4 regions of the Pseudomonas sp. GW822-FHT03F04 genome follow, and region 4 is predicted to be linked to each of the others. Evidence: predicted binding sites of a transcription regulator. Region 4 holds the regulator's gene; each other region holds the start of a gene.

Region 1 (4,194 bases), on a different contig from region 4:
ACAAGGTCGCGATCACCGACGGTGCGATCATCGCCGCGGCCAAACTCAGCCATCGCTACATCACTGACCGGCAGTTGCCGGACAAGGCGATCGACCTGATCGACGAAGCGGCCAGCCGCATCCGTATGGAGATCGACTCCAAGCCGGAAGTGCTGGATCGTCTGGAGCGTCGCCTGATTCAGTTGAAGGTGGAATCCCAGGCACTGAAGAAAGAAAGCGACGAGGCAGCGATGAAGCGCCTGGAAAAACTCCAGGAAGAAATCGTCCGCCACGAGCGTGAGTATTCGGACCTGGAAGAAATCTGGAACTCGGAAAAAGCCGAGGTGCAGGGTTCTGCGCAGATTCAGCAGAAGATCGAACAGTCCCGTCAGGAGCTGGAAGCCGCGCGCCGCAAAGGCGACCTGAACCGCATGGCCGAGTTGCAGTACGGGGTGATCCCGGATCTGGAGCGCAGCCTGCAAATGGTCGACCAGCACGGCAAGAGCGAGAACCAGTTGCTGCGCAGCAAGGTGACTGAAGAGGAAATTGCCGAAGTCGTCTCGAAGTGGACCGGTATCCCCGTGTCGAAAATGCTCGAAGGCGAGCGCGACAAGCTGATGAAGATGGAAAGCCTGTTGCACCAGCGTGTGATCGGCCAGGACGAAGCAGTGGTCGCAGTGGCCAACGCGGTGCGGCGTTCCCGTGCCGGGTTGTCCGACCCGAATCGCCCGAGCGGCTCGTTCATGTTCCTCGGCCCGACCGGTGTCGGTAAAACCGAGCTGTGCAAGGCGCTGGCCGAATTCCTCTTTGATACGGAAGAGGCGATGGTGCGGATCGACATGTCCGAGTTCATGGAGAAACATTCCGTGGCGCGGCTGATCGGTGCGCCACCAGGCTACGTGGGTTATGAAGAGGGCGGTTACCTGACCGAAGCGGTACGGCGCAAGCCTTACTCGGTGATCCTGCTGGACGAAGTCGAGAAGGCGCACCCGGACGTGTTCAACATCCTGCTGCAAGTGCTGGAGGATGGTCGTCTGACCGACAGCCACGGCCGTACGGTGGATTTCCGCAATACCGTGATTGTCATGACCTCCAACCTGGGTTCGATGCAGATTCAGGAACTGGTCGGTGACCGTGAGGCGCAACGTGCAGCGGTGATGGATGCGATTTCCACCCACTTCCGTCCGGAGTTCATCAACCGGGTCGACGAAGTGGTGATCTTCGAGCCATTGGCGCGGGATCAGATCGCGGGCATTACCGAGATTCAGCTGGGTCGTCTGCGCAGTCGTCTGGCCGAGCGCGAGCTGAAGCTGGAACTGAGCCCGGAGGCGATGGACAAGCTGATTGCCGTCGGCTACGACCCGGTCTATGGCGCACGGCCGCTGAAACGGGCGATCCAGCGCTGGATCGAGAACCCGCTGGCGCAGTTGATCCTGTCGGGACGCTTCCTGCCGGGCGAGACCGCGACCGGTGTCGTGGAGAACGACGAGATCACGTTCAACTGACACCTGAAGGTGGTGAAGTAAGGAAGGCCTCGCACTGCGAGGCCTTTTTTTTCGTTAGGCTGTTGAACTCAAAGGAAAAGGCTTGTAAAGTGCGCCCCGCAGTCAGTCACCAACACGGTTTCAGCTCACTGGGCAGAAATCTGAAATAAGTTGCAAATCATTAACTTGAAAGCAATTTAGGGGGTTGACAGAGGTGTTCTAGGTTGTAGAATAGCGCGCCTCAGACACACGAACGCAGCGATGCGAAAACGGTGTCGAGAAGCTGCAAGTTTCACCGTAGTAAATTGAAATATGTAGTTCCGTGATAGCTCAGTCGGTAGAGCAAATGACTGTTAATCATTGGGTCCCAGGTTCGAGTCCTGGTCACGGAGCCAATTTCAAGCCGGGGTATAGCGCAGTCCGGTAGCGCGCCTGCTTTGGGAGCAGGATGTCAGGAGTTCGAATCCCCTTACCCCGACCATTTTTGGGTCGTTAGCTCAGTTGGTAGAGCAGTTGGCTTTTAACCAATTGGTCGTAGGTTCGAATCCCACACGACCCACCATTTTTGAAACCAGTTAACGCTGGGATCGAATCTTAAGATCAGAGGCCAAAAGCGCTGATCGAAGAAGGCGATCTTTGAAAGGTCGCCTTTTTTTTACCGGGGTATAGCGCAGTCCGGTAGCGCGCCTGCTTTGGGAGCAGGATGTCAGGAGTTCGAATCCCCTTACCCCGACCATATTAAAAATCCTCGTATCGAAAGATACGGGGATTTTTTTTGCCCTCCAGAAATGTTTCATTCAAGTCATCGTACAACTTGCCGATAGCCCGCTAACGAAAAGGGGCTGCCGTCGATCGCCCCTTGAATCCGGCCAATACAAGAAAAAGGGCGTTCGTCATGTTGCTTCGTCAGTTGAATATTGCTCCCCGTGCCGCCCTGGGCTTTGCCCTGATCGCTGTGCTGGTAGCGTTGCTCGGCGTGTTTGCCCTGGGCCAGATGTCGAGCATCCGCGAGAGCGAGGTCGCCGTGGAGAATCAGTGGCTGCCGAGCATTCGTGGCGGTGACGAGATCCGCGAAATCATGCTGCGCATCCGCACTATCTCCCTGCGCATGGCGCTGGATCAGGACCCGAACAACGTCGCCACCTACCGCAGCCAGATGGACACCCGCGACAAGGAGTTGAGCGAGAAAATCGCCGCGTACGACCGACTGGTCACCACCCCGGAAGGCCAGCAGTTATACGATCAGTTCAAGAAAACCTTCGCGGCCTACCGCGCCGGCATCACTCAATCGTTCGCATTGGCCGAGCAAGGCAAGCGTGACGAGCTGACCAAACTGCTGCTGGTCGACATGAAAACCGTGGTCGACGGCTCCGGCAAACAACTTAATGACCTAGCGGAGCTGTTCGCCAAACAGGTCGCCGCAGAAAGCCGTAACTCCGCCGCGCACTACGAAACCTCACGCACCATCGTCAGCCTGTTCATCGCACTGGCGGCATTGGCGACCGTGGCCCTGGCGATGCTGCTGACGCGCAGCATCGTTCGCCCCCTGAGCGCCGCTGTGGATGCTGCGGAGAACGTCGCCAGAGGCGATCTGACGCGGCCGATCGAGACCGATGGCAATGATGAGGTCAGCCGTTTGCTCAAGGCGCTGGCGACCATGCAACAGAACCTGCGTGAAACCCTGCAAGGCATCAACGGTTCGGCCACGCAACTGGCGACCGCCGCCGATGAACTCAATGCCGTCACGCTCGACAGCACCCAGGGCCTGCAACAACAGAACAACGAAATCGAACAGGCCGCCACCGCGGTCAACGAGATGACCACCGCGGTCGAAGAGGTCGCACGCAATGCAGTGTCGACCTCCGACGCGACGCGCCAGTCCAGCGAATCGGCGCATCTGGGGCAAGAGCGGGTCAGTGAAACCGCCAGCGCCATCAACGCGCTGGCCAGTGAGGTGCAACACACCGGCGAGTTGGTGCAATCACTGGCCAATCAATCTCAAGACATCGGCAAGGTGCTGGACGTGATCCGGGCGATCGCCGAGCAGACCAACCTGCTGGCGCTCAATGCCGCCATCGAAGCGGCGCGGGCAGGGGAGAGCGGACGCGGGTTCGCGGTGGTTGCTGACGAGGTCCGCGCGCTGGCCTATCGCACGCAGCAATCGACCCAGGAAATCGAGCAGATGGTGCAAGGCATGCGCAACGGTTCAAGCCTGGCGCTGGAGTCGATGCAGGCCAGTGCCTCGCGTGCGTCCACCACGCTGGTGCTGGCCGAGCGGGCCGGTGAGGCGCTGCAAACCATCACCGCGTCGGTGCATGAGATCCATGAACGCAACCTGGTGATCGCCAGCGCCGCCGAAGAGCAGGCGCAGGTGGCGCGAGAAGTGGATCGCAACCTGGTGAACATTCGTGACCTGTCGGTGCGTTCGGCGGCCGGCGCCGATCAAACCAGCGCTTCCAGTCATGAGCTATCGAAACTGGCCAATGCATTGCAGGGCATGGTGCGGCGCTTCCAGCTGTAATCCCGGCAGACGTAAAAAAGCCGCGCTCCTCGTGAGAGAAAGCGCGGCTTTGTTTTGTCGGGACAGAATGAAAATCAGGCACCGTCCTGGTCTTTCAGGTGTTCGAACAGGCCTTTCGGCATTTTCTTGCCGTTGGCTTCGAAGTTGGCTTTGACGTTGTTGTAAGCCTCTTGCTCGTCGATGAAGCCATCGTGGTTGGTGTCGATCTTG
Region 2 (4,194 bases), on a different contig from region 4:
ACGACAAAGGCGTTGTCCGCTCGCAGATCATCAACGACCTGCCGCTGGGCCGTAACATGGAAGAGCTGATCCGTCTGGTCGACGCTCTGCAATTCCACGAAGAGCACGGCGAAGTCTGCCCTGCCAACTGGAAAAAAGGCGACAAAGGCATGAACGCTTCGCCAGAAGGCGTTGCGGCTTACCTGACCGAAAACGCTGCTGCCCTGTAAGGCGCAACGTCGAGGTACAAAAAAACCGGCTCTTGAGCCGGTTTTTTCATGCGCGGGATTTAATCCGACGACCCTCAGTCGTCGAAGTCTTCCCAGCCGCCCATCTGTTTCCAGCGGTTGACGATGCCGCAGAACAGCTCGGCCGTCTTTTCCGTGTCGTAACGCGCGGAGTGCGCTTCACGGCCATCGAAATCGATGTCGGCTGCCTGACAGGCCTTGGCCAGTACGGTCTGACCGTACGCCAGACCCGCGAGGGTTGCGGTGTCGAAACTGGAGAACGGGTGGAACGGGTTGCGCTTCATGTCCAGCCGCGCAACGGCAGCGTTGAGGAAGCCCAGGTCGAAGCTGCTGTTGTGGCCGACCAGGATCGCCCGTTTGCAACCGTTGGCCTTCAAGGCCTTGCGCACGCCACGGAAGATATCGGTCAGGGCCGTCTCTTCGCTGACCGCCATGCGCAACGGGTGATCGAGCTTGATCCCGGTGAACTCCAGAGCGGCCGCTTCGATGTTGGCGCCTTCGAACGGCTCGACACGGAAGAAGTAGGTGTGATCCGGGTAGACGAAACCCTTTTCATCCATGGCGATGGTGGTCGCGGCAATCTCCAGCAAGGCGTCGGTGGCCGAGTTGAAGCCACCGGTCTCTACGTCGACGACAACCGGCAGGTAGCCGCGAAAGCGTGCTGCCATTGGATGGCGCGAACCGCCGCCACCTTGACCGTCCAGTTCGTCGTCGAAATGGTCTTCACTCACGCGTGTTCCTCCAGCAGGCGCCAGCGCAGTTTTTCACCGGCGCGCAGCGGGATAACGGTCAGCTCGCCGAAGGGCAGGCTGGTCGGGGCGGTCCATTCTTCACGGACCAGGGTAATGCGATCGGTGTTCGCCGGCAGGCCGTAGAAACGCGGGCCGTTGAGGCTGGCGAAGGCTTCGAGCTTGTCCAGCGCATTGCGCTGTTCAAAGGCTTCGGCATACAACTCGATGGCGGCGTACGCGGTGTAGCAGCCGGCGCAGCCGCAGGCGGCTTCCTTGGCGTGCTGGGCGTGCGGCGCCGAGTCGGTGCCGAGGAAGAACTTCGCGCTGCCGCTGGTGGCGGCGTCGAGCAGGGCTTCCTGGTGGGTGTTGCGCTTGAGGATCGGCAGGCAATAGAAGTGCGGCCGGATTCCGCCTACCAGCATGTGGTTGCGGTTGTAGAGCAGGTGATGCGCGGTGATCGTCGCGCCAACGTTGGCCGAAGCCTCGTTGACGAACTGCACGGCGTCGCCGGTGGTGATGTGTTCGAACACGACCTTGAGCGTCGGGAAACGCTCGACCACACGACGCATGTGCTCGTCGATGAAGATTTTCTCGCGGTCGAACACGTCGACGTCGCCACGGGTGACTTCACCGTGGATCAACAGCGGCATGCCGACTTCGGCCATGGCTTCCAGCGCCGGGAAGATCTTGTCGATGCTGGTGACCCCGGAATCGGAGTTGGTGGTGGCGCCGGCCGGGTACAACTTGGCCGCGTGGACAAAACCGCTGGCCTTGGCTTCACGAATTTCTTCGGGCTGGGTACGGTCGGTGAGGTACAGCACCATCAACGGCTCGAAACGACTGCCGGCCGGGCGGGCAGCGAGAATCCGCTGGCGATAGCCGTCGGCTTCAGCGGCGTTGCGCACCGGAGGTACCAGGTTAGGCATGATGATGGCGCGACCAAAGGTGCGCGCAACATCTGCAACGGTATTGGTCAACACGGCACCATCGCGAAGATGAATGTGCCAGTCGTCGGGACGCAGCAGGGTCAGGCGGTCGGACATGAGGGGATTCCAGGCGGGTCAAACTGAGGCGAATGCTACCGGAAAAGACTCTTGCAGGCACTCGCTATCAAGTTTTGCGACGAGCGTCCGATATCCCATAGGTATGCCGTAAACATGTATGTATCGGTCTTTTTGTTGTAGAAGCCAATGGAGCCTCCCGTGCGCCAGCGTTATTTAGCCTTGCTCAGTGTGTTTGCCAGCCTTCCGGCGATGGCGCTGACCTACCAGACCCGTCTGGAGAACATTGAGTGGACGGTCGAGGGCGACAAGTTCGAATGCCGCCTGACGCAGCCGATCACCGATTTCGGCTCGGGCCAGTTCGTGCGCAAGGCCGGCGAGCAGGCGACTTTCCGCCTGAACGCCTACAACGCCATGCTCGGCGGCGGTTCGGCGACTTTGATGGCGGCAGCGGCGCCCTGGCAGCCGGGCCGTGGCGATATCAATCTGGGCACGGTCAGGATCGGCAGTGGCAATATCCTCTTCAACAGTTCTCAGGCGCAGGCCGGACAGTTGATCAGCGGCCTGATGGACGGACGCAGCCCCGTGGTGCGCCATGCATCGGGCGATGGCCGTGTGTCGGAAGTGCGTCTGTTGCCGGTCAAGTTCAGCAAGGCGTTCAACGACTATCAGGCCTGCGTGGCGAAACTGCTCCCGCAGAATTTCGAGCAGGTCAAACAATCGCAGATCGGTTTCCCTGGCGAAGGCATCGAACTGGACGCCGCCGCCAAGGCCAAGCTGCAAGTCATGCTCGAATATATGAAGGCCGATCCGACGGTCAACCACATCGAGCTCGACGGCCACTCCGACAACAGCGGCAATCGCCTGACCAACCGCGAACTGTCGCGCCGGCGCGCCCTGGCGGTGGTCGATTTCTTCAAGGCCAACGGCATCCAGGAATCGCAGATCACCGTGCGCTTCCATGGTGAGCGTTACCCGTTGGTGCCGAACACCAATGCCGCCAACCGTGCCAAGAACCGTCGGGTCAACGTGCACCTTGCGCGGGTGGCACCGACCACCGCTCCTGCGCCTCAGGCCAGCACACCGGCCAACGCTGCGGCGACGTCCTGACCCGCCGGTCATCGTCGCCCTCTCGACAGATTCTGTCGCTTTGTCGTCTTAAGCTGTCGCGCCTCTGTAAATTATCGCGTTTGAGCGGTAGACTCCTCGGCTTTCCGTAGAACCCCGTGGAGTGATGGCATGGCGGACGTAAACAAGGTCGTTCTGGCGTATTCCGGCGGCCTGGACACTTCGGTGATCCTCAAGTGGCTGCAGGATACTTATAACTGTGAAGTCGTGACTTTCACCGCTGACCTGGGTCAGGGCGAAGAGGTCGAACCGGCTCGCGCCAAGGCTCAGGCCATGGGCGTCAAAGAAATCTACATCGACGATCTGCGCGAAGAATTCGTGCGTGACTTCGTGTTCCCGATGTTCCGTGCCAACACCGTTTACGAAGGCGAGTACCTGCTGGGTACTTCCATCGCGCGTCCGCTGATCGCCAAGCGTCTGATCGAAATCGCCAACGAAACCGGCGCCGACGCCATTTCCCACGGTGCAACCGGCAAGGGCAACGATCAGGTCCGTTTCGAACTGGGTGCCTACGCGCTCAAGCCAGGCGTAAAAGTGATTGCCCCTTGGCGCGAGTGGGACCTGCTGTCCCGCGAGAAGTTGATGGACTACGCCGAGAAGCACGCGATCCCGATCGAGCGCCACGGCAAGAAGAAATCCCCGTACTCGATGGATGCCAACCTGCTGCACATCTCCTATGAGGGCGGCGTGCTGGAAGACACCTGGACCGAGCACGAAGAAGACATGTGGCGCTGGACCGTCTCCCCGGAGAACGCACCCGACAAGCCGCAATACCTGGAACTGACCTACCGCAACGGCGACATCGTCGCTCTGGACGGCGTCGAAATGACTCCGGCCACCGTACTGGCGACCCTGAACAAGATCGGTGGCCAACACGGCATCGGCCGTCTCGACATCGTCGAGAACCGTTATGTCGGCATGAAGTCCCGTGGCTGCTACGAAACCCCGGGCGGCACCATCATGCTGCGCGCTCACCGCGCCATCGAGTCGATCACCCTGGACCGCGAAGTCGCTCACTTGAAAGACGAGCTGATGCCGAAGTACGCCAGCCTGATCTACACCGGTTACTGGTGGAGCCCGGAGCGTCTGATGCTGCAACAGATGATC
Region 3 (4,194 bases), on a different contig from region 4:
GCAACAGGTGCAGGTCGTAATGACGGGCCAAAAGCTCTGTTTCCAGCCAGGCCGGGCAGTCACCGAACAGCGTCTGGCTCCACAACATGTTGCTCAACAGGTGCGTGTCGAGGATCAGCAGCGGCGGTTGTTGCGCTCGTGCGTCGTCTTCCCATTGCAACTGGCCGCGAGCGATCTCGGGGATATCGGCGAGGCAGGTGTCCCGTGGATTCTGCTCGATGAACCAGCGCACGTACTCGTCCACCCGCAGGCCGCCGAACTGTTGCTGAAGACCGGCCGCCAGCCAGCTCTTGCCGCTGGACTCCGGCCCGGTGAGAACGACGACTTTCATGTGCGCAACGCCGGATCGGCGCGCCATTCTCGCCAGCCCAGCACCGCGATCAGGGTGAACAAGGCGTACAACGCTGCGGTGAGGTAAAGCGCCTTATAAAGGAACAGGCCGACGAAGATCACATCCAGCACGAACCACAATGCCCAGCATTGCAGGCGCTTGTGGGCCATCCAGAATTGCGCGACGAGGCTGAAACCGGTCAGTGCGGCGTCGAGCCAGGGTTGCGCGGCATCGGTCCAGTGCGCCATGGCGGCGCCCAGCAGCAGACTGCCGACGCTGCCGATGGCCAGCCCTTTGATGATTGAAGGCGTGTCGAGCCGGCTGACCTGACGGCCGTCATGCATCGTCCCGGCCCGGGTCCATTGCCACCAGCCGTAGACTTGCAGGGCGGCGTAAACCACCTGCAGCAACATGTCCGAATACAGCTTCACCTCGAAGAAGACCCAGCTGTAGAGCAACACCATGACCAGCCCGATCGGCCAGCACCAGGGATTCTGTTTGACCGTCAGCCAGACGGCGATCACACCGAGGGCGGCGGCAAACAGTTCGAGCCCGGACATGCAAGATCCTTGGAGGGAGTAAAAGAGGGGGCGGATTGTACCCAAAAACCTGTGGGAGTGAGTCTCCCACAGGGTGAGAACGTCAGACGCGGAACTGGCGCAGCAATCCGTTCAACTGCTCGCTCAACTGGCCCAGCCGCACACTGGCGGCACTCGACTGCTCAGCGGCCATTGCGGTGCTGTGGGACAGGCCGGCGGCCTGGGTGACGTTCTGGTTGATGTCCTCGACCACGTGCGCCTGTTGCAGGGTCGCACTGGCGATCGACGCGTTCAGGCCGTTGAGGTTGCGCAGCGCCTGGCCGATGGCATTCAGGCTCGCACCGGCCAGTCCGGCCTGCTCGATGGTCAGTTGTGAAGCCTTGCTGCTGTCACCGATCACTTTCACGGCGGCTTCCGAATGGTTTTGCAGACGCTCGATCATCGACTGGATTTCCGCCGTGGATTTCTGCGTGCGTTGCGCCAGCAAGCGGACCTCATCGGCCACCACCGCAAAACCGCGCCCCTGTTCGCCGGCGCGGGCGGCTTCGATGGCCGCGTTGAGCGCCAGCAGGTTGGTCTGTTCGGCGATCGAACGGATCACCTCCAGAACGCTGCCGATCTGCGTGCTTTCGGTCGCCAAAGTACGAATGACTTCGACCGCCTGATCGATGGTGCCGGACAGTTTGTCGATCTGTTGCAGGCTGCCGTCGATGTTGATCTGGCCCTGTTGCGCCTGCGCCTCGGCATCGCGCATTTCGTTGGCGGCATGCTCGGCGTTCTTCGCCACATCCTGCACGCCGTAAGTGACTTCGTTGATGGCGGTCGCCACCAGTTCCATCTGTTGCGACTGTTGCTGGCTGCGCTGCTGGGCCTGGCTCGCGTCATTGCCCAGTTCAGTGGAGGACTGGCCCAGCGCACTGGCCGACACCTGCAAATCGCCGATCACCCGGCGCAGCTTGGCGGTGAAGGCATTGAAGTGATGCGCCAACTGCGTGACTTCGTCCTGACCGTGGGTGTCGAGGCTGCGGGTCAGGTCGCTTTCGCCGCTGGCGATGTTGGCCATGGCGTTCACGGTTTCCTGCAACGGGCGGACGATGCTGCGGGCAATCAGGATCACCAGCACGCCCATGATCAGCGCGATCACCAGGCCGACGACGGAAGCCTTGATCACCTGGCCCTGAAACTCGGCCTGTACATCGTCGACGTACACGCCGGAACCCAGTACCCAGCCCCATGGCTCGAACAGTTTCACGTAGGAGGTCTTGGCCACCGGTTCACTGGCACCGGGTTTCGGCCAACGGTAGTCGACCATGCCGGCGCCCTTGGATTTGGCGATGGCAACCATTTCGTTGAACACCGCAAAACCGTCCGGATCGCGGATCGCCGAGAGGTTCTGGCCTTCAAGCTTGGGATTGGTCGGGTGCATGACCATCACGGGCGTGAGGTCGTTGATCCAGAAGTAATCGTTCTGGTCATAACGCAGGCCGCGAATCGCGGTCAGTGCCTGCTTCTGGGCGGCGTCGCGGGTCAGGGTTCCGGCCGCTTCCAGGCCCTGGTAATAGGTCAGCAAACCGCTGGCGGTCTGCACCACATGCTGGGTTTTCTGGGCCTTGGCGTGATACAGGTCATCGTGGATCTGCTTGAGCATCAACAGGCCCAGGGTCAGCAGCATGACCACCGCCACAATCAAGATGAGCCACAAGCGTCGGCTGATCGACACACTGCGCAAGCTGTTCATAACGCTGTCACTCCGATTTCTTTTTCTTGTAATAAATCACCGCCAGCATCCAACCACGTTTCCATGGCCGGGCATACGCGACCCAAGTCGTAGAACGCGGCAGCGCTATTACGGCTTGTCTGATAGGATTTCGGCCCCGCGCGTGAAAACCTGAACCCAAGTTGCCATTTCACGGAATTTTGACCGTTTCGTGTGGATCCTTTGTGCGCGGAATCGGTACAGCAACAAACAGCTACGCTGAACGCAGTGAACGTAAAAAAATACTATCGGGGCATGCCGCTGAGCATCGCTCTTTGGGGGATTGATGGATCTTTGGACCGCCTTGCAGGCACTGATTCTTGGAGTTGTAGAAGGGCTGACGGAGTTTTTGCCCATTTCCAGTACCGGACACCAGATCATTGTCGCCGACCTGCTGAACTTCGGTGGCGAACGCGCCATGGCGTTCAACATCATCATCCAGCTCGGCGCGATTCTCGCGGTGGTCTGGGAGTTTCGCCGCAAGATTCTCGACGTGGTCATCGGTTTGCCGACTCAGCCGAGTGCGCGACGCTTTACCGCCAACCTGCTGATCGCCTTCCTGCCCGCCGTGGTGCTGGGCGTGATCTTTGCCGATCTGATTCACAAGTACCTGTTCAACCCGGTCACCGTGGCGACGGCGCTGGTGGTGGGCGGCATCATCATGTTGTGGGCCGAGCGTCGGCAGCATGAAGTGCACGCCGAAACCGTGGACGAGATCACCTGGAAAGATGCACTGAAGGTCGGCTTTGCCCAATGCCTGGCGATGATCCCGGGCACCTCGCGCTCCGGCTCGACCATCATTGGCGGCCTGCTGTTCGGCCTCTCACGCAAGACTGCCACCGAGTTCTCGTTTTTCCTGGCGATGCCGACCATGGTCGGTGCGGCGGTGTACTCGGGCTACAAGTACCGCCATCTTTTCGTGCCGGCGGACTTCCCGGTGTTTGCCATCGGTTTTGTCACGGCGTTCGTTTTCGCCATGATCGCTGTTCGCGGCTTGCTGAAGTTCATCGCCAGCCACAGCTACGCGGCATTCGCTTGGTACCGGATTGTTTTCGGCCTGTTGATTCTGGCGACCTGGCAGTTCGGCTGGGTGGACTGGGCGGCGGCCAAGGCATGAGTGATTCCCGCGCACGCCGGCCGGATCGCGGTCCTTCCGGTGGCAGCATCCAGCATCTGAAGTTGAAGCTGATGGTGTTGCTGATCGTCTGCGCGTTGCCGCTGTTCGGTTCGCTGTCGATGTGGCTGCGCGGAATCTCACTGGTACCGCTGACGGCCTATGGGCTGGTCAGCGTGCTGGCGTTTTTCCTGTACTGGGCCGACAAGCGCAAGGCCCGCGCTGAGGCCTGGCGCACCCCGGAGAACGTCCTGCACGCCGTGGAACTGGCGGGAGGCTGGCCGGGTGCGTTGATCGCCCAGCAAGTCTTCCGGCACAAGACGCGCAAGGTGTCGTTTCAGATCCTGTTCTGGGTGATCGTCGCGCTGCACCAGGTGTTCTGGATCGATCAGTTGTTCCTCGGCTCGAACCTGTTGGCGTTGGGTTAGGGCTACAGCAGCAAACCCACCTGGGT
Region 4 (4,194 bases):
CTGCGGACCTTCACCCTGCGAGAGATGTTTTTGTGGATCTTTTTCAGCGAGCATTGCCGCACGGTCATGTTCGATGCCCGCAAAGCGGTCCACCTGACTGGCCATGAGCACGAGTTTGAGCAGATTGCTTTCGACTTCGGTGACCAATTGGGTCACGCGCTTGATCACCTGACCTGTGAGGTCCTGGTAATCCTGGGCCAGCAGAATGTCGTTGAGGTTGCTCGACACCGCGCGGTTGTCCGCGCTGCTGCGTGCCAGAAAACCGTCGACCCGACGCGCCAGTTCGCGGAACTCTTCAGCCCCGACTTCACGGCGCATGAAACGTCCCCAGTCGGCACTCAATGCCTGGGCTTCGTCAGCCAGGCCATTGACCACCGGCGTGGCGCTTTCGACCAGGTCCATGGTGCGGTTGGCCGCAGCTTCAGTCAGCTTGACCACATAGCCCAGACGCTCGGTCGCATCAGTGATCTGCGACACTTCCTCGGCCTGCGGCATATGCGGGTCGATCTGGAAGTTGACGATTGCACTGTGCAGTTCGCGCGTGAGCTTGCCCACTTCCTGGTACAGGCCACGGTCACGGGTCTGATTGAGCTCATGGATCAGTTGCACAGCGTCGCCGAACCTGCCTTTTTCAAGGCTTTCGACCAGTTCGACCGCGTGTTTTTTCAGAGTCGACTCGAAGTCGCCCTGTGAAGATTCGTTATGCTCCATAGCTCCCCCGCGCGTCATCAGCCGATGCGTTCGAAAATCTTCTCGATTTTTTCTTTCAGCGCCTGAGCCGTGAAAGGTTTGACCACGTAGCCGTTAACGCCGGCCTGGGCCGCTTCGATGATCTGCTCGCGCTTGGCTTCAGCAGTCACCATCAGCACTGGCAGGTGCTTGAGTTTTTCATCGGCGCGCACGTGACGCAGCAGGTCGATACCGGTCATGCCAGGCATGTTCCAGTCGGTCACCAGAAAGTCGATGCTGCCGCTGTTGAGCACCGGAATGGCAGTGGTGCCATCGTCGGCTTCAACGGTGTTGGTGAACCCAAGGTCACGCAACAGGTTCTTGATGATCCGCCGCATCGTTGAGAAGTCATCAACGATGAGGATTTTCATGTCTTTGTTCAATTCGACCTCCAAGCAGTCTTAAACGCGCCCAGCACCTGGACGCGCCATTTCAATCAATCCGGCAAAGCACTCGATGACTGTCTGGAGCACAACAGAGCAAGACCGGTGCCGTTCACCACCGCACCAGCCTCGTTCGCAGCGTCCCCACACTGCCTTCAGCGCGCTCGCCACTCCCCCAAACGCCCCCGCAAGCGGGCCGCGCACTGGCTGTGTAACTGGCTGACCCGCGATTCACTGACGCCAAGGACTTCACCGATTTCCTTGAGGTTCAGCTCTTCGTCGTAGTACAGCGCCAACACCAGTCGCTCACGCTCCGGCAAATTGGCAATCGCGTCCGCCAACGCAGCCTGGAAGCGCTCATCTTCCAGATCGCGCGACGGCTCAAGATGAGCACTTGCGCCATCCTCGTGCAGCCCTTCGTGTTCGCCGTCCTGCAACAGGTCGTCGAAACTGAACAGTCGGCTGCCCAAGGTGTCGTTCAAAATCCCGTAGTAATCGTCGAGACTCAATTGGAGTTCGGCCGCAACCTCGTGATCTTTAGCGTCACGGCCGGTTTTAGCTTCAATCGAGCGAATCGCGTCGCTGACCATACGGGTGTTGCGGTGAACCGAGCGCGGTGCCCAGTCCCCCTTGCGTACTTCATCGAGCATCGCGCCGCGGATCCGGATGCCCGCGTACGTTTCGAAACTGGCGCCTTTGCTGGCGTCGTATTTGGTCGAGACTTCGAGCAGGCCGATCATTCCGGCCTGGATCAGGTCTTCGACCTGCACACTGGCCGGCAATCGCGCCAGCAAGTGGTAAGCAATGCGTTTGACCAGTGGCGCGTAACGCTCGATCAGCTCGTACTGCGCGTCACGTGCCGACTTCTTGTAGAAATTCATACCGCTGGCGGTCATAGCACAGGTCCTGCCGTTTGCTGCACGAGGCGCTCGACGAAAAATTCGAGGTGGCCGCGCGGATTGGCGGGCAGCGGCCAGGTGTCGACCTTTTGCGCGATCGCCTTGAACGCCAGTGCGCACTTGGAACGCGGGAAGGCTTCATAGACCGCACGCTGCTTCTGCACCGCCTTGCGCACGCTTTCGTCGTAAGGCACCGCACCGACGTATTGTAGGGCGACGTCGAGGAAGCGATCCGTGACCTTGGTCAACTTGGCGAACAGATTGCGACCTTCCTGCGGGCTCTGGGCCATGTTGGCCAGGACGCGGAAGCGGTTCATGCCGTAATCGCGGTTCAGCAGTTTGATCAGGGCGTAGGCGTCGGTGATTGAGGTCGGCTCGTCGCAGACCACCAGCAACACTTCTTGCGCAGCGCGAACGAAACTGACTACCGAGTCACCAATACCCGCAGCGGTGTCGATCACCAGTACGTCGAGATTGTCGCCGATGTCGCTGAACGCCTGAATCAGACCGGCATGCTGGGCCGGGCTCAGGTGAACCATGCTCTGCGTGCCGGAAGCGGCCGGCACGATGCGGATCCCGCCGGGGCCTTGCAACAGCACGTCGCGCAGCTCGCAGCGGCCCTCGATCACATCGGCCAGGGTACGTTTGGGCGTGAGGCCCAGCAGAACGTCGACGTTCGCCAGACCCAGGTCGGCGTCCAGCAGCATGACCCGACGGCCAAGCTCTGCCAGCGCCAGGGACAAGTTCACTGACACGTTAGTCTTGCCGACGCCACCTTTGCCGCCGGTCACCGCGATCACCTGTACGGGATGCATGCTGCCCATGTTATTTCTTTACCTTGTCTTGCATAGACGGAGGCCACATTACTGGCTGCGCGTTCACAACCGGAACAATGCATGGCAGACCATCGATGTAGGTACAAAAACTGTTCATTACCTCAGCCAACCTGCTTGGTGGGACTGTGGTAGATATCAGCGAACATGTCAGCCATGGCTTCTTCGCTGGGTTCTTCCTGCATTTGCACACTGACGGCGCGGCTGACCAATTGATGACGGCGCGGCAGATGCAGATCATCCGGAATCCGTGGGCCGTCGGTCAGGTAGGCGACCGGCAGTTCATGACTGATCGCCAGGCTCAGCACTTCGCCAAGGCTGGCCGTCTCATCCAGTTTAGTCAGGATGCACCCGGCGAGCCCGCAACGCTTGTAACTGTGATAAGCGGCGGTTAGAACCTGTTTCTGGCTGGTGGTTGCCAGAACCAGATAATTTTTTGACCGAATGCCACGACCGGCCAGGCTTTCCAGCTGCATGCGCAGTGCCGGATCGCTGGCCTGCAGGCCGGCGGTATCGATCAGCACCACGCGTTTGCGCAGCAGTGGATCCAGCGCCTGCACCAGGGACTGGCCCGGGTCGACGTGGGTCACCGACACATTGAGGATCCGGCCCAGGGTTTTCAACTGTTCCTGAGCACCGATGCGGAAGCTGTCCATGCTCACCAGCGCAATGTTCTGCGCGCCGTACTTGAGCACGTAACGGGCGGCCAGCTTGGCCAGGGTGGTGGTCTTGCCCATGCCGGCAGGACCGACCATGGCAATGATCCCGCCCTCTTCCAGCGGCTCGACTTCCGGCGTGGCGATCATCCGCGCCAGGTGCGCCAGCAACATGCGCCAGGCCTGACGAGGTTCTTCGATATCGCTGGTCAGCGCCAGCAGGTCGCGGGACAACGGGCCGGACAAGCCGATGCGTTGCAGACGACGATAAAGGTTCGCCTGAGCCGGACGGCTGCCTTGCAGCTGATTCCAGGCCAGAGTGCCGAGCTGCACTTCCATCAGCTCGCGCAGGCTGTTGAGTTCGAAACGCATCGAATCCAGCGCACGCGGATCAACGCCAGCGGCAGCCGGTGCAGGCGCAGGTGCCGGACGCGCCGGAGCAGCGTAAGTCGGTTCTGTCAGAGGCTCGGCAGCCGTCAGCGGCAGGCCGGCGGTCAATGGCAGACCGGAGAACAACTGGCGATTGGTGTTGCCGTCGGCTTCACCACGCATGCTCAGTTCGGCCTGGGCGGTGACGATGCGCGACTGGGTCTTGCGCAGCTCGTCTTCGAGTTCCATGTTCGGAACCCGCGGCGCCAGCGCCGACAGTTTGTAATCCAGCGCCGCCGTCAGCTCGACGCCGCCGGCAATGCGG

The links. Region 4 encodes FliA, which starts transcription of late flagellar genes. Its sites were predicted from a motif close to CTAAAGTTTNNNNNNNNNNNGCCGNTAA; they were not measured.
Region 1: the regulator FliA is predicted to act here: its motif matches at 2,260-2,287, upstream of AC1RMX_RS22195 (methyl-accepting chemotaxis protein).
Region 2: the regulator FliA is predicted to act here: its motif matches at 2,068-2,095, upstream of AC1RMX_RS15625 (flagellar protein MotY).
Region 3: the regulator FliA is predicted to act here: its motif matches at 2,736-2,763, upstream of AC1RMX_RS04610 (methyl-accepting chemotaxis protein).

What each region holds. Positions count from the first base shown of each region.
Region 1 is NZ_JBXANF010000009.1:247,788-251,981, forward strand. Features, by position in the region: gene clpB (ATP-dependent chaperone ClpB) at 1-1,484, shown strand, start outside; tRNA gene AC1RMX_RS22175 (tRNA-Asn) at 1,783-1,858, shown strand; tRNA gene AC1RMX_RS22180 (tRNA-Pro) at 1,868-1,944, shown strand; tRNA gene AC1RMX_RS22185 (tRNA-Lys) at 1,950-2,025, shown strand; tRNA gene AC1RMX_RS22190 (tRNA-Pro) at 2,123-2,199, shown strand; gene AC1RMX_RS22195 (methyl-accepting chemotaxis protein) at 2,359-3,984, shown strand; gene AC1RMX_RS22200 (HvfA family oxazolone/thioamide-modified RiPP metallophore) at 4,059-4,194, opposite strand, start outside.
Region 2 is NZ_JBXANF010000006.1:137,814-142,007, forward strand. Features, by position in the region: gene AC1RMX_RS15610 (peroxiredoxin) at 1-209, shown strand, start outside; gene rnt (ribonuclease T) at 284-958, opposite strand; gene pyrC (dihydroorotase) at 955-2,001, opposite strand; gene AC1RMX_RS15625 (flagellar protein MotY) at 2,161-3,069, shown strand; gene AC1RMX_RS15630 (argininosuccinate synthase) at 3,199-4,194, shown strand, end outside.
Region 3 is NZ_JBXANF010000002.1:187,645-191,838, forward strand. Features, by position in the region: gene AC1RMX_RS04600 (AAA family ATPase) at 1-331, opposite strand, end outside; gene pnuC (nicotinamide riboside transporter PnuC) at 328-891, opposite strand; gene AC1RMX_RS04610 (methyl-accepting chemotaxis protein) at 974-2,608, opposite strand; gene AC1RMX_RS04615 (undecaprenyl-diphosphate phosphatase) at 2,913-3,743, shown strand; gene AC1RMX_RS04620 (DUF1294 domain-containing protein) at 3,740-4,168, shown strand; gene AC1RMX_RS04625 (MmcQ/YjbR family DNA-binding protein) at 4,171-4,194, opposite strand, start outside.
Region 4 is NZ_JBXANF010000004.1:539,323-543,516, reverse strand. Features, by position in the region: gene AC1RMX_RS12170 (protein phosphatase CheZ) at 1-711, opposite strand, end outside; gene AC1RMX_RS12165 (chemotaxis response regulator CheY) at 729-1,100, opposite strand; gene fliA (RNA polymerase sigma factor FliA) at 1,268-2,008, opposite strand; gene fleN (flagellar synthesis regulator FleN) at 2,005-2,835, opposite strand; gene flhF (flagellar biosynthesis GTPase FlhF) at 2,949-4,194, opposite strand, start outside.